DNA from 3 places in the Pantoea osteomyelitidis genome. Region 1 is predicted to be linked to each of the others. Evidence: predicted binding sites of a transcription regulator. Region 1 holds the regulator's gene; each other region holds the start of a gene.
What was found. The regulator ArgR, encoded in region 1, controls arginine synthesis, uptake and breakdown. The targets are predictions, from matches to a motif close to ANTGAATAAAAATACANT.

Region 1 (3,278 bases):
TCTGTGAAAGCTGAGCGCGGTAATCCATCGGCGCACCAGCGGTACCACTGATAGTCACTGTTCCCGCAGGCTGCATGTTCTGCGCGCTTTCTGCTGTTACCAGCTGGGCAGCTGAGGCACCGAAGGCCATAACAGAGAGCAGGCTGATTGTTGCGATGGTTGCTTTGATTTTCATAATTCGTCTCCTCATTACAATCAACAACCTGCGGTTTGCTTCAGTTTAAGCGGGTCGTCGATCTTATCTTCGGGCGCGTCAGGCGCGTCCGAAACGGTTAATTATTTATAGAGTTCGGCAGTCACGTGATAGGTGTTGTCGAAATGGTTCTCAATAATGCGGTAGTGGCTGGCGCCCTGCGCATCTGCTTTTTCAGACAGAACCTGACGGACATTGGTCTGATCCCCGTCGTTACCGCTTACGCTGATGGTCTGATTCATCGACTGCAAGTTACTGTTTTGCGCCTGTTCATTACTGACCAGGCTGGCAGCGTTGGCGCCACATGAAAGAACGGAAGCCAGACTCAGTGCGGCAATAGCAAATTTGGTTTTCATGATTTACTCTCCTGAAACTATTGTGATGGCAACCGGACAGGCTGCCGCCTCTATTTCTTTTTACTGTCAGAAACTTATTTATAAAGCTCAGCGGTAGCGTGGTAGTTGCCGTTGTTGTATGCCTCAATCACGCGGTAGGCTTTAGCGCCTTGCTGCTCAGCCTTTTCATTCAGCTGCTGATTGATGTCCATTGGAGAACCGGCAACGCCGCTGACGCTGATGGTGCCTGCAGACTGCAGATTCTGCGCCTGTTGCGCGTTGACAGATTCTGCGGCAAAAGCACCAAATGACAGAGTGGAAAGAATACTCAGAGTTGCGATAGTAGTTTTAATGTTCATAGATATTTTCCTCGTCTGCTGTTTTTCTCTTTTTTGTTCGCTGTGATTTGCATCACGAAAAGAAGTATAGATCTAATAACGTATGAAATTAATACCTCGCTAATAATATTTTGTTGTTACGCTTTGCTCTGAAAGCAATTTTTAATAACCAATGGTTATATGAAACGCTTATATCTTGCCTGCTGTCTGTTAAGTTCATGTAAAAACAACGGGTTAGACCCAATTATCTTTTTGTGCGAAAAACAGTGGACGATCAAGCTGGGCAGGAAAAATTAACCGGATGATGAGACTGCTAGTAGAGAATAAGGCAGTTTAAAATATTGTAGAAAGCGAGTAAGGTCAGAAGGACTGACCAATAGGGGAATAGAGATGAGAGCCGCTGTTTCTAGTTAACTACTTGAATTTAAAGGATAATAAAGGGCGGGGGAAAGTCATGGAAAAAGCAGGAAAAAGTTACCGGCAGGTTATCCGCCGGTAGCGAAAAGGCAGTTTATAGCTCTTGTTCGAATAACATCAGGATGGCGTCATACAGCTGTTTAACGGTAAAGGCGCGCGCGGGTGTAATAAAAATGGTGTCATCGCCAGCAATGGTGCCGAGGATACCTTCCGCTTTCCCCAGGGAGTCAAGCAGGCGCGCAATCAGCTGAGCCGCGCCGGGACTGGTATGAATCACTACCAGCGCATCATTGTAATCAACATCCAGCACCAGGTTTTTCAGCGGGCTGGAGGTGGTAGGGACGCCCAGCTCAGCAGGCAAACAGTAAACCATCTCCATTTTGGCGTTGCGCGTACGCACCGCGCCAAACTTGGTTAGCATACGAGAAACCTTTGACTGGTTGATATTCTCGAAGCCTTCTTCCTGAAGCGCCTGAACGATTTCGCCCTGGGAACTGAATTTTTCTTCTTTTAATAAGGCCTTGAACGCCTTGATCAGATCGTCTTGTTTAGATGGGTTACGCATAGGCTACCAATAATAAAGGGAAATAACCGAAAACCCGCCGCAGGCAGATAAATTATTATGCATTTAAATGAATTTTTATGCAATCCGTAAACGGGGGAAACGGCAGATACGCTAAGCGGGCAGCGATTCTAACAAAGTTTTTCATGCAGACCAAAAAAAGCCTGGGCGCGTATGCAGGGCGAAGGTTGCAAAGTTGTTATATTATTGGAAGTGTCATTCCAACAATAAGGTCACCGCCGATTCAGCGTCTGCATGCTGTTACGTCAACAATCATTCGGGATATCAGGTTTTCGTTGCCTGCTGCGCACTAAAAAAGTGCGGCAGTACGCAAATTGAACAGAGAGCACTCGCCATCACCGGAGAAGTTGATTAAGGTCGTAACCTCATGGATTCCCGGCATTTCTCTGTCCCACCTGATAAGGAGTATAGGATGAAAGTTGCAGTCCTCGGCGCCGCTGGCGGTATTGGTCAGGCGCTTGCGCTTCTGCTGAAAACCCAACTGCCTGCGGGTTCAGAACTCTCCCTTTACGATATCGCACCGGTTACTCCGGGTGTGGCTGTTGATCTCAGCCATATTCCGACAGCGGTTAACATTAACGGCTTCAGCGGCGAAGATGCGACCCCGGCGCTGCAGGGCGCGGACGTGGTGTTGATTTCCGCCGGCGTGGCGCGTAAACCCGGCATGGATCGTTCCGATCTGTTCAACGTCAACGCCGGTATTGTACGTAACCTGCTGGAGCAGGTAGCAAAAACAGCCCCGCATGCGCTGATTGGCGTGATTACCAACCCGGTGAATACCACGGTGGCGATTGCGGCGGAAGTGCTGAAAAAAGCGGGCGTGTACGATAAAAATCGCCTGTTTGGCGTGACCACGCTGGATATCATTCGTGCAAATACCTTTGTGGCGGAGCTGAAAGGCAAGTCGCCTGCGGAAATTGATGTGCCGGTGGTGGGCGGCCACTCCGGCGTTACCATTCTGCCGCTGCTGTCGCAGGTTAAAGGGGTCAGCTTCAGCGAGCAGGAAGTCATCGATCTTACTAAACGTATCCAGAATGCCGGTACGGAAGTGGTAGAGGCGAAGGCAGGCGGCGGATCGGCGACGCTCTCAATGGGCCAGGCGGCGGCGCGTTTCGGCCTGTCGCTGGTGCGCGCGTTGCAGGGTGAAAGCAATGTGGTGGAATGCGCCTATGTCGAGGGCGAAGGCGAATATACCCGCTTCTTCTCGCAGCCGCTGCTGTTAGGTAAAGACGGTATCGCTGAGCGCAGACCGATTGGCACGCTGAGCGCGTTTGAACAGCAGGCGCTGGATGGCATGCTGGAGACGCTGAAAAAAGATATCGCTCAGGGCGAAGAGTTTGTGAAGCAGTAACGCCGCCTGGTCGTATTACCTATAAAAGCCCGGCGCGATGATCGCGGCGGGCTTTTTGCAA
Region 2 (3,278 bases), on a different contig from region 1:
TAATTTATGAAATTAACTTACATCGGAGCGTGATAAGTTATTCTTATCGCTAAACACCGAACAATGACCGGGCATTTTGCTGCTTTCACAGTGAAATGCCCCATTTATTATTCATCAGTGACAAAAATGCTGCACAACTTGCGCGATAAGGGCGCGGGTCGGCTTGATAAATGCCGTATCGATAAACTCATCGGGCTGGTGCGCCTGGTTGATGGAGCCGGGGCCGAGCACCAGCGTCGGGCAAAGTTCCTGAATGAACGGCGCTTCGGTACAGTAGTTCACCACTTCGGTCGGCGTGCCGAGCAGCTTTTCCACCACCTTTACCAGTTCATGATCCGCCGGACATTCGTAGCCGGGAATCGGCGGATGCAGCTCGCCTACCGTCAGGCGACCCGGCCAGCGCGCGCTGACCGGTGCCAGCGCCTCGTTCAGCAGGCCGTCAAGATCGCTCAGCGTCAGGCCCGGCAGCGGACGAATATCCATGTGCAGTTCGCAGCAGGCGCAGATGCGGTTCGCCGCATCGCCGCCATGGATATGGCCGAAGTTCATCGTCGGATAAGGGATAGCGAAGCCGTCATGGTGATAACGCTCTTTCAGTGTATTGCGCAGCTGCATCAGATGGCCAATGGCATCATGCATCAGTTCGATCGCATTCACCCCGCGCGCCGGATCGCTGGAGTGGCCTGACTGGCCCTGCACGCGAATCGCATGGGAGAGATGGCCTTTATGCGCGCGCACCGGCTTCAGCGAGGTCGGTTCGCCGATAATGGCGCAATCGGGGCGCAGGCTGGTAGTTTCAGAAAAATATTTCGCGCCTGCCATGGTGGTCTCTTCATCGGCAGTCGCCAGGATATAGAGCGGTTTCTTTAGCGTGGAGAGATCCACATCGCGCAGCGTATCGAGAATAAAGGCAAAGAAGCCTTTCATGTCGGCAGTGCCTAAGCCGTAGAGCTTGTTGTCGTGCTCGGTCAGCGTGAAAGGATCGCGCGTCCAGCGGCCATCATCGAAGGGCACGGTATCGGTATGACCGGCGAGCAGCAGGCCGCCCGCGCCGCTGCCGGTGCGCGCCAGCATGTTGAATTTATTGCGCGTACCGGGCACCGGCTGCACTTCTACCGTAAAGCCGAGATCGCGAAACCAGCCGGCAAGCAAATTGATTAAAGTTTCATTACTTTGATCGAGCGCGCTGTCAGTGGCGCTGATGGTCGGCGTGGCAATCAGCTGGCGGTAGAGTTCGAGAAAAGGCGGTAATTTTGTCTTCACTGTTGACGGTCCTTGAGTTAGGATGTATCAATATTCATGCACTAATAGTGAATAAAAATACATTAACGTCGTCTGCATGTGAACAAGAAATCTTCTGCAAACGGCATCGTGGGCAACGGGGCAAGGCCGCGACCCGGAACGTGTGACTGTAATAAGGTATACAGCCTGATGTTGAATACGCTGATCGTGGGTGCCAGTGGTTACGCTGGCGTAGAGCTTGCCACCTACCTGAATCGCCATCCGCATATGAACATAACCGCTTTAGCGGTTTCAGCGCAAAGTCCGGATGCGGGAAAATTACTTTCCGATTTACATCCGCAGCTCAAAGGCATTGTGGATCTGCCGCTGCAGCCGTTAAGCGACGCCTCAGCCTGGGCGGGAAAAGTCGACGTGGTGTTTCTCGCGACCGCCCATGAGGTAAGCCACGATCTGGCGCCCGAATTTCTGAAAGCGGGCTGCGTTGTGTTTGATCTTTCAGGCGCGTTCCGCGTTAACGATGCTGATTTCTATACCCAATACTACGGTTTCACTCACCAGCACGGCGAGTGGCTGGATAAAGCCGTTTATGGTCTGGCCGAATGGCAGCACGAAAAAATCCGCGAAGCGCAGCTGATTGCCGTGCCGGGTTGTTATCCCACCGCGGCACAGCTGGCGCTGAAACCGTTGGTGGAAGCGGGACTGCTGAATGACGCGCAGTGGCCGGTGATCAATGCCACCAGCGGCGTAAGCGGCGCAGGACGCAAAGCCAGCGTCGGCACCAGCTTCTGCGAAGTGAGCCTGCAACCCTACGGTATTTTCAACCATCGCCATCATCCGGAAATCACCTCTCATCTCGGCGTGCCGGTGATTTTTACCCCGCATCTTGGCAATTTCGCGCGCGGCATTCTGGCGACCATTACCTGCCGTCTGAAAGCGGGTATCGGCCATGCGGAAGTGGCGCAGGCGTTCCATGATGCCTACCACGACAAACCGCTGGTGCGTCTGTATGAAAAAGGCGTGCCGGCGCTGAAAGGCGTGGTAGGGCAGCCCTTTTGCGATATCGGCTTTGCCGTGCAGGGCGAACACCTGATCGTGGTGGCTGCAGAAGATAACCTGCTGAAAGGCGCCTCTTCGCAGGCGGTTCAGTGTTTAAATATTCGTTTCGGCTTCCCTGAAACGCAGTCACTTATTTAACCAACAGGTGTGCGAGATGATGAATCCATTAATTATCAAGCTGGGCGGCGTGTTGCTGGACAGCGAAGAAGCGCTGGCCCGTCTGTTTGATGCGCTGCTGACCTACCGCTCGGCGCATCAGCGCCCGCTGATAATCGTTCATGGCGGCGGCTGCCTGGTGGATGAGTTGATGAAAAAGCTGGCGCTGCCGGTGAAAAAGAAAAATGGTCTGCGCGTTACCCCCGCCGATCAGATCGACATTATTACCGGCGCGCTGGCCGGTACCGCCAATAAGACGCTGCTGGCGTGGGCGAAAAAGCACGGCATCAATGGTGTGGGCCTCTGCCTCGGCGACGGCGGCATGGTGAATGTTGAAAAGTTTGATGAAGAGCTTGGTCACGTAGGCAAGGCCACGCCGGGTACGCCGGATCTGCTGAATACCCTGCTGGCGGCGGGCTATATGCCGGTGGTCAGCTCGATTGGCGTGACCGACGATGGCGAGCTGATGAACGTGAACGCCGACCAGGCCGCCACCGCGCTCGCCGCGACGCTGGGCGCCGATCTGGTGCTGCTCTCCGACGTGAGCGGCATTCTTGACGGCAAAGGCCAGCGCATCGAAGAGATGACCGCAGCCAAAGCCGAGCAGCTGATCGCGCAAGGCATTATCACCGACGGCATGATTGTGAAAGTGAACGCGGCCCTTGATGCGGCGCGCACACTCGGTCGTCCGGTGGATATCGCCAGCTGGCGTCATGCGGAACAGCTGCCGACCCTTTTTAACGGCGTGTCGATTGGCACCCGGATTCTCGCTTAACGACACTGATTCAAGGATTACGAAATGCAAACGCAAGACATCAAAAAAA
Region 3 (3,278 bases), on a different contig from region 1:
TGCGAAGTGAGAATGCTGAAGGCGCTGTGAAAGGGGGCAGGTTTACGGCCCGCCCCTTGCGGAGCAGAACTATCACGCCCCGGCTTCGGCACGCCACACCGGCACCCCACTATGAAAGCGCAGCTCATCGTCCGGTTCGGTAATCAGCATGGCTTCAGTTTCGCCGATCTTTTGCACCCGTGGCGCAATATCTTTTGGTGAAATCTGCGCCGCCAGCGTCAGATAATCCTGATAGTGGCGCGCTTCGGAGCGAAGCAGCGAAATATAAAACTTCTCCAGCTCCCCGTCGAGGTAAGGCGCGAGGCTGGCAAAACGTTCGCAGGAGCGCGCTTCGATATAAGCGCCGCAAATCAGCTTATCCACCAGCGTATCGGGCTCATGCGTCGTCACCTCGCGCAGTAGACCTTTGGCGTAGCGGCTGGCAGTGATCTTCTTATAAGGGATATTGCGCGCCTGCATAATCTCCCACACCTGATAAAAATGGTGCAGCTCTTCCTTGATCAACAGCACCATCTTCTCCACCAGATCGTCCGCCCAGGGCAACTCGTTGCGCACGATAATGCTTTTGGTCAGTGCTTTATGCGCGTTGATAAAGTTGCTGTCGTGGTCTTCGCGGAAAATAAAATCTTCGTAAGGCTTAAGCCAGGCGCGAATAGCCTCTCCGCTCGGCTTGTCGGCGACATATTTGCGGATCAGCCAGGTGGCGGTTTGCGCCGCTTTCAGCTCGCAGACCATATGGTCGGTCAGCAGCAGGGTCAGATTTTCCGGCCTGCGCGCTTCCTCAATCCATGCCAGCGGGGTGCGACAGTGTAGAAATTGCCAGACAGGTTCAAGCAGTGGTGCGTAATTCATTGTGCATATCAGAAGGTAGAAAAGGCAGAAATGCGCAGGGGCAGAGAGCTGTCCGCCCCTGGCTGTTAGTGGCGAATGCCGTCGTCCTCGTCATCGATGAACTCGTCATCCTCATCTTCCGCATCGGGATCTTCGAAGTAGGTTCCCCAGCCATCGTAATCAACGTTGTATTTGCCAGCAAGATTCACTAACTGCTCCACCTGCGCGTCAATCAGATCGGCCTGTAACGATCCCTCGCTGATAATATCCACGCACATAACCGTGCTGCCATCTTCCAGCTCCAGCTCTTCCGGCTCAGTTACCTCGTAACCCAGTTTGAAGGCATCGACGGCCGCTTTTTCCAGCGAATCGAAATTGTTGCAGGAGAGATGGTGCTCAATGGTATAGAGCGCATCGGGATCGCTGCCATCATCCAGCAGCTCTTCAATGATCAGGCGCGTCTCTTCACGCTGCTCTTCCAGCAATGCTTCGTATGCCATGGTGATGTCCTCAATGGTCGGCAAATAAAGGCGGTGTCCTGCAATTATTTTCCCACACTGCCTCGCGCGCCACTACACAAAACAGAAAGTTTATTTACGCCGGGGTTGAAAATGCATATTCATACGGTTAGATTGAATTTTAATTCACTTTATTCGCTTTTATGGAGTGCTGTATGAGTCAGCTTTATCAACGCCATTTCCTTCGGTTGCTGGATTTTACTCCCGCCGAGATAGGCGATCTGCTTAACCTCGCCGCTGAATTAAAACGCGCAAAAAAAAGCGGCAACGAAACTCGCTACCTGACAGGCAAAAACATCGCGCTCATCTTCGAAAAAGACTCAACCCGCACCCGATGCTCTTTCGAAGTTGCCGCATACGATCAAGGCGCAAACGTCACTTATCTCGGCCCGAGCGGCAGCCAGATCGGCCATAAAGAGTCGATTAAAGATACCGCACGCGTGCTGGGCCGCATGTATGACGGCATTCAGTATCGCGGCTACGGCCAGGATCTCGTCTCAACCCTGGCGCACTATGCGGGCGTGCCGGTGTGGAACGGCCTGACCACCGAGTTTCATCCCACGCAGCTGCTGGCGGACCTGCTGACGATGCAGGAGCATCTGCCGCAGAAATCGTTGCAGGAGATGACGCTGGTATACGTGGGCGACGCGCGCAACAACATGGGCAACAGCATGCTGGAAGCCGCCGCGCTGACAGGGCTGGATTTGCGTCTGGTAGCGCCGAAAAGCTGCTGGCCGGAAGCGGAGCTGGTAGAAAGCTGTCGTCAGGCGGCGGAAAAAACCCACGGCAAAATTACGCTTACCGAGCAGATTGCCGAAGGGGTAAAAGGCGCTGATTTCATCTACACCGACGTCTGGGTGTCGATGGGCGAACCGAAAGCGGTATGGGAAGAGCGCATCGCCCTGTTGCGCGACTATCAGGTAAACAGCGCGATGCTGGCGCTCACCGGCAATCCTGAGGTGAAATTCCTGCACTGTCTGCCCGCGTTTCATGACGACCAAACCACGCTGGGCCGTCAGATGGCGGAACAGTACGGCCTGCATGACGGCATGGAAGTCAGCAACGCGGTGTTTGAATCAGAGCAGAGCATCGTTTTCGACCAGGCGGAAAACCGCATGCACACCATCAAAGCGGTGATGGTCGCCACGCTGGGCCAGCCGTAACGCCTTCCACTCTTTGTTGACGGGAACCAGCAACGCAAACGTTTACCCTGCGCTCGATTTCCTCTTGATGCAAAATACTGAATGCGTATAATGCGCGACAATTTGCCGGGAGGAAGCATGCAACAGCGCAGCGTACAACATCACGCAACATCTCGCCTGACCGCAGGCGGCGCACCTGTTTCTTTCCGTCATTCATCCGATTTTAAAAAAGCCCCTTAATCAGGGGCTTTTTTTTGTCCGCAATCCGGCACGCGCAGAGGAGAGAGACATGGCCAATCCGCTATATCGCAAGCACATCATTTCCATTAACGATCTCAATCGCGAAGAGCTTGAGCTGGTGCTGCATACCGCAGCGCAGCTCAAGGCGAATCCCCAGCCGGAGCTGCTGAAGCATAACGTGATTGCCAGCTGCTTTTTTGAGGCTTCAACGCGTACGCGCCTCTCGTTTGAAACCGCCATGCATCGTCTGGGCGCCTCGGTGGTGGGTTTTGCTGACGGCAGTAATACCTCGCTGGGTAAAAAGGGGGAAACCCTTGCCGATACTATCTCGGTGATTGGCACCTATGTGGATGCCATCGTGATGCGTCATCCGCAGGAGGGCGCCGCGCGTCTCGCCACGGAGTTTTCCGGCGGCGTGCCGATTCTCAACGCTGGCGACGGCGCGAATCAGCATCCTACCCAGACGCTGCTGGATCTCTTCACCATTCAGGAAACCCAGAGCCGCCTTAACCATCTGAATGTGGCGATGGTAGGCGATCTGAAATAT

Region 2: the regulator ArgR is predicted to act here: its motif matches at 1,310-1,327, upstream of argC (N-acetyl-gamma-glutamyl-phosphate reductase).
Region 3: the regulator ArgR is predicted to act here: its motif matches at 1,463-1,480, upstream of argF (ornithine carbamoyltransferase).

What each region holds. Positions count from the first base shown of each region.
Region 1 covers NZ_JBGFSN010000005.1:33,136-36,413, forward strand. Annotated here, with positions in the region: gene yhcN (peroxide/acid stress response protein YhcN) at 1-175, opposite strand, end outside; gene ABU178_RS13825 (YdgH/BhsA/McbA-like domain containing protein) at 277-549, opposite strand; gene yhcN (peroxide/acid stress response protein YhcN) at 624-887, opposite strand; gene argR (transcriptional regulator ArgR) at 1,378-1,848, opposite strand; gene mdh (malate dehydrogenase) at 2,279-3,217, shown strand.
Region 2 covers NZ_JBGFSN010000011.1:11,756-15,033, reverse strand. Annotated here, with positions in the region: gene argE (acetylornithine deacetylase) at 115-1,263, opposite strand; gene argC (N-acetyl-gamma-glutamyl-phosphate reductase) at 1,432-2,436, shown strand; gene argB (acetylglutamate kinase) at 2,453-3,229, shown strand; gene ABU178_RS18310 (argininosuccinate synthase) at 3,254-3,278, shown strand, end outside.
Region 3 covers NZ_JBGFSN010000003.1:222,651-225,928, reverse strand. Annotated here, with positions in the region: gene ABU178_RS03340 (GNAT family N-acetyltransferase) at 1-30, shown strand, start outside; gene miaE (tRNA isopentenyl-2-thiomethyl-A-37 hydroxylase MiaE) at 73-852, opposite strand; gene rraB (ribonuclease E inhibitor RraB) at 918-1,331, opposite strand; gene argF (ornithine carbamoyltransferase) at 1,505-2,512, shown strand; gene pyrB (aspartate carbamoyltransferase) at 2,781-3,278, shown strand, end outside.